One region of the Brevibacterium sp. FAM 24630 genome, then DNA from elsewhere that is predicted to be linked to it. Evidence: riboswitches for the same ligand, from Rfam matches in the RefSeq annotation. Region 1 holds a riboswitch; the other holds the start of a gene.

Region 1 (2,195 bases):
TCCTGCGGTGACTGCGGCACCTCATAGGTGAAGGTGAAATCCGACGATGACATTGCGTCGGGCGTAGATGTGGGATGTGCTGTGGTCATGGCGAGGCTCCTTTGCCGTTGTCTGCCGATCGCAACTTGTATCAAACAAGTTGGTGAAGTGATGATCCCACGCCTGATTTCATCATGCAAGTATCAAGGTAGAATCATTCTCATGCTGGGCAGAACGTATGACAACGAAGTGTGTTCCATTGCGCGCTCGCTCGAGATCGTCGGCGAACGGTGGAGCCTGCTGATCATCAGGAATGCGCTGTTCGCGGGAGTCACCCGCTTCGGTGACTTCCAGAAACGGCTCGGAGTGGCGACCAATGTGCTCACGACCAGGCTCGATGGCTTCGTCGAGGCGGGGATCATGTCCCGGGACTCGGGGTCCGGCGGGGTCGAATACCATCTCACCGACAAGGGGCGTGATCTGCGCGGAGTGCTCATCGCGTTCACCGACTGGGGCGATCGTTGGCAAGCCCCTGCCGGGCGGCCGATCATCTACCGGCACGATGACTGCTCGGGTGAGGTGCATAGTTCGATCCGCTGCGATGCCTGTGGTGAGGAACCTGACGCCGTCACCGCCTCGAAGGGTCCGGGCATGCCGGAGGAGAAGTGGTCGCACCGAACTGACTGACACAGGCACCCGATACGAATGGGTGCTGGCAGGTGCCGGGGTGGAGCTGAGGGGTCGCCCGTGTCCGACGGGGCTGATAGAGTCGAAGCCAATGACATGGGGTGCCTCATGACGTTCCGCTCGGGCCGAGAAGTCCACGCGGAGTTCGGCGAGGCTGAGAGAACACCCATCGAACCTGATCTGGGCCATACTAGCGAAGGGATCGTCATGGTTGACTTCGACCTGCGTTCTGCCAATGCGCGACTGCGTGCAAGCAATCCACTCATCCAATGCATCACGAACACCGTCGTGCAGCAATTCAGCGCCAACGTGCTCCTGGCCATCGGTGCCTCCCCGGCGATGCTCGACCACGAAGCCGACGCCGGGCAGTTCGCCGGCATCGCCAGCGGCGTCCTCATCAACTTCGGCACCGCCTCGAACCACCAGCTGCTCGCCGCCGATGCCGCCATCGACGTCGCCAACGCGGCCAGCAAGCCCTGGGTCCTCGATCCGGTGAGCGTCGGGGCCGTCGACTTCCGCACTTCCCGCATCCGTCGTGCCGCCGCCGACCACCCGACCGCCATCCGCGGCAATGCCTCCGAGATCGCCGCGCTGGCCGGAGTCGGCCTCGGCGGACGCGGAGTCGACTCCACCGATGACGTCGATGCGGTCCTTCCCGCCGCCGCGAAGCTGGCCCGAGAAACCGGGGCGATCGTCGCAGTCTCCGGACCCACGGACGCGATCGTCGCCCACATCGACGGCGCCGACCATGTCGCCCGCATCGCCGGCGGCCACGAATACATGCCGCTGGTCATCGGCACCGGCTGCTCGCTCGGAGCCGTCACCGCCGCCTACCTCGCCGCCGCCCGCGGTGGACTCGCCGATCCCGACGCCGACGCCTCGGCGGTGAACGCATCGGAACACACCACGAGCGGTGAGGCCGCCTCGGCGAGGTTCGAAGCCGTCGTCGCCGCCCACGCCCACTTCGCGGTCGCCGGCGAAGACGCCGCCGAGGGAGCCAAAGGACCGGGCAGCTACTCGGTGAACTTCCTCGACGCACTCCACAGCGTCGACGGCGACCGGCTCGCACATGCCAGGGTCAGCCTCGACGCACTCGCCGCGGACGAAGGCGCGCGGGCATGACCGCCGGATCCGCGCACATCACCGACGATCTGTGCAACGCGGCTGACACCGACCGCTTCGTCGGCATCGACACCCGCCTCTACCTCGTCACCGACTCCGCCCAGTGTGAGGCGGCCGGTCGCACCGTTGCCGAGACGGTCCAGGCCGCGGTCTCCGGGGGAGTCGGCATCGTCCAGGTCCGCGACAAAGACATCGATGACGGCGAGTTCTACTCGCTCGCCCGTCAGGTCATCGCCGCCGTCGACACCGCCACCCGCGGCACCGACCGCATCGTGCCCGTCGTCCTCAACGATCGCGTCGAGGTGGCCCGCCGCCTCATCGACGAGGGCGAGACCATCCACATCCACGTCGGCCAGACCGACACCACCGTCACCGAGGTGCGCGCCGCTGTGGGGGAGGCGCCGCTC
Region 2 (2,195 bases), on a different contig from region 1:
CCAAGCTCCTCGAGGCGGGCGAAGGTCGTCAGGTCGGGGTCATCGAAGGTAGCGTTGAGCATGTCGAGGTCTTCCAGATGGTGAGTGTCAGAACTTCCATCTTCGGGAGACCTCGACGTCTATCCCGGCACCGACGCGCCCACCCCGCGTTCCGCATCCACCCCCTCAGCTGCGAAGAGCCGTCAAAGGTAGCGTTGGGCATGTCGAGGTCTTCCAGATGGCGAGCGTCAGAACTTCCATCATCGGGAGACCTCGACGTCTATCCCCGCACCGACGCGCCCACCCCACACCCCGCGACTACCCCCTCAACTGCGAAGAGCCCGCAATGCATGCGGGATTCGAGGACTACCGAGCGACCTGGGAAGACCTCGATCACGATGAACACGACCATCAGGTGGGGTACCGGGTCACCGTTCCCACGTTGGCCCTTTGGGGAGATCACGGGCTCGCGGCCCAAGCTCCAGTGCTGAGTAAGTGGAGAGACTACGTCGAAGAAACCCGAGATAGCACGTCTCTCCTTGAAGGTGGCATCATCGAGAACTGCGGGCATTTCGTACCGGAAGAACGCCCTGAATCTCTCGCTATGCGACTGCGAGACTTCTGGGATCGTCACGAAACGATCAACTGACAGAACCCGCATTGTGTCGCACTGCATCTACCAGGAACCCCGTGCGGTTCCAAAAGTAGTTGTCCTCTTTCCGTCGTTCGGTATCATTCAAACGTATTGAGATAGTTCAAGAGCTTTGCGCGAGCCGGAAGGCAGTCTCGGCAACTTCGCGCACATCAAGACTGAGTGCAAGGTCTCCGTGTTCGAGGTCTTCGATTGAAAACCAGCGTGCTTCCAGCGCGTCATCAGCTGCCACGGGTACCCCGGTTCGCCAGTCGCACCGCACCGCGACGAGGACGAAGTGCTGGAGGAGGGTGCCGGAGTCGTCGTGATGGAAGGCATCGACAGCGGTGAACACCTCGCGTGCCTCACCGTGCACGCCGGTTTCCTCATGCAACTCGCGTAGGGCGGCTTGCTGAATTGTTTCGCCGGTTTCGATTTTCCCCCCAGGGAAGCCCCACCGCCCGACATCTGGCGGGTTCGCGCGACGCACCAGCAGCACGTCGCCGCCACGGATGACTGCTGCGATCGTCGCGACGATCGGACGGGACGGAGAGGTGGAAGCACTCACTTGGACATTCCTTCGCTAGTTCGAACTAGAGCAGGTTCGACGGGTGTGATCTCAGCCGCAGATCCCGTGCAGCACCCCGTGTCACGTCACACCAGTCTACCGAGGATTTGTGCTGCTCATCGGTCGCTGGCTCTTTGCGAGGGAACGTTTATCCGAGGTCTTGCGTTCACTCCCGCCGCTTTTTTCGTGTACTGACGGAGGTGCGGGTTCCGTGCAGCAGGAGTGGAGGGCGCCGATGCCGCCGGCCGATCTCACCCGGAGCCCCTCAGAGGCTGGTAGTCCTCAGCGTCTCCGTGCTCCTGCCGACCGCATGGTTTTGTACCAGGATGGGGCCGTGGTCGGCTGCCCGTGTTGGTATTTGATCTTTCTATATGGTCCCTGACACCGTGGGCTGCACCGATCTGGTTCAGTGTCGGCGAATCACCGTCGACAGCCCCCGCCAGGATCTGCCGTGCTCCTGACCATCGGCGGCCCTAGCGTTCCACGGGAGTGCTCCCAGTTGTGGCCGAATGCGTTAGGGTAGTGGGCAGTGACACGGGGTGCCGCACCCAGCGGCTGAGATCACACCCGTCGAACCTGCTCTAGTTCGTACTGGCGAAGGGAATGTCCGGATGACTTCAGCGCGTTCGAGATACCGATCCAGGTGTCCGCTTTCGGCGTGCCGTCATGGTGATCGACTTTCTTTCGCAGTGGAAGAAAGCGAGAGTTCATGTCTGTCTCATCATCCGCGGTTCTGCTCGGTGAGCTGAGGGCGCAGACCCCGTTGGTGCAGTGCATCACTAACTCGGTGGTCACGAACTTCACCGCGAACACCTTGCTGGCCATCGGCGCGGCACCGGCGATGGTCGACATCGTCGGCGAGGCCGGACCGTTCGCCCGTGTCGCCGGGGGCCTGTTGGTGAATCTGGGAACGCCGATCCCGGAGCAGCGTGCGGCGTCCGAGGAAGCGGTCGCCGTGGCGAACGATGCGGGCACGCCGTGGGTGCTCGATCCGGTCGCGATCGGGTCGCTGCCCAT

What was found. Region 1 has a riboswitch for thiamine pyrophosphate ahead of thiM (hydroxyethylthiazole kinase). Riboswitches for the same ligand answer to the same signal wherever they lie in the genome.
Region 2: it holds a riboswitch for thiamine pyrophosphate, as region 1 does, so the genes downstream of both, ACPUD7_RS09410 (NUDIX hydrolase) here and thiM (hydroxyethylthiazole kinase) in region 1, are expected to answer to the same signal.

The regions. Positions count from the first base shown of each region.
Region 1 covers NZ_JBNBZD010000020.1:35,481-37,675, reverse strand. The annotation lists gene ACPUD7_RS13930 (SRPBCC family protein) at 1-89, opposite strand, end outside; gene ACPUD7_RS13925 (winged helix-turn-helix transcriptional regulator) at 202-666, shown strand; TPP riboswitch at 754-886, shown strand; gene thiM (hydroxyethylthiazole kinase) at 874-1,788, shown strand; gene thiE (thiamine phosphate synthase) at 1,785-2,195, shown strand, end outside.
Region 2 covers NZ_JBNBZD010000010.1:38,668-40,862, reverse strand. The annotation lists gene ACPUD7_RS09415 (ISL3 family transposase) at 1-62, opposite strand, end outside; gene ACPUD7_RS09410 (NUDIX hydrolase) at 735-1,178, opposite strand; TPP riboswitch at 1,169-1,267, opposite strand; TPP riboswitch at 1,704-1,799, shown strand; gene thiM (hydroxyethylthiazole kinase) at 1,888-2,195, shown strand, end outside.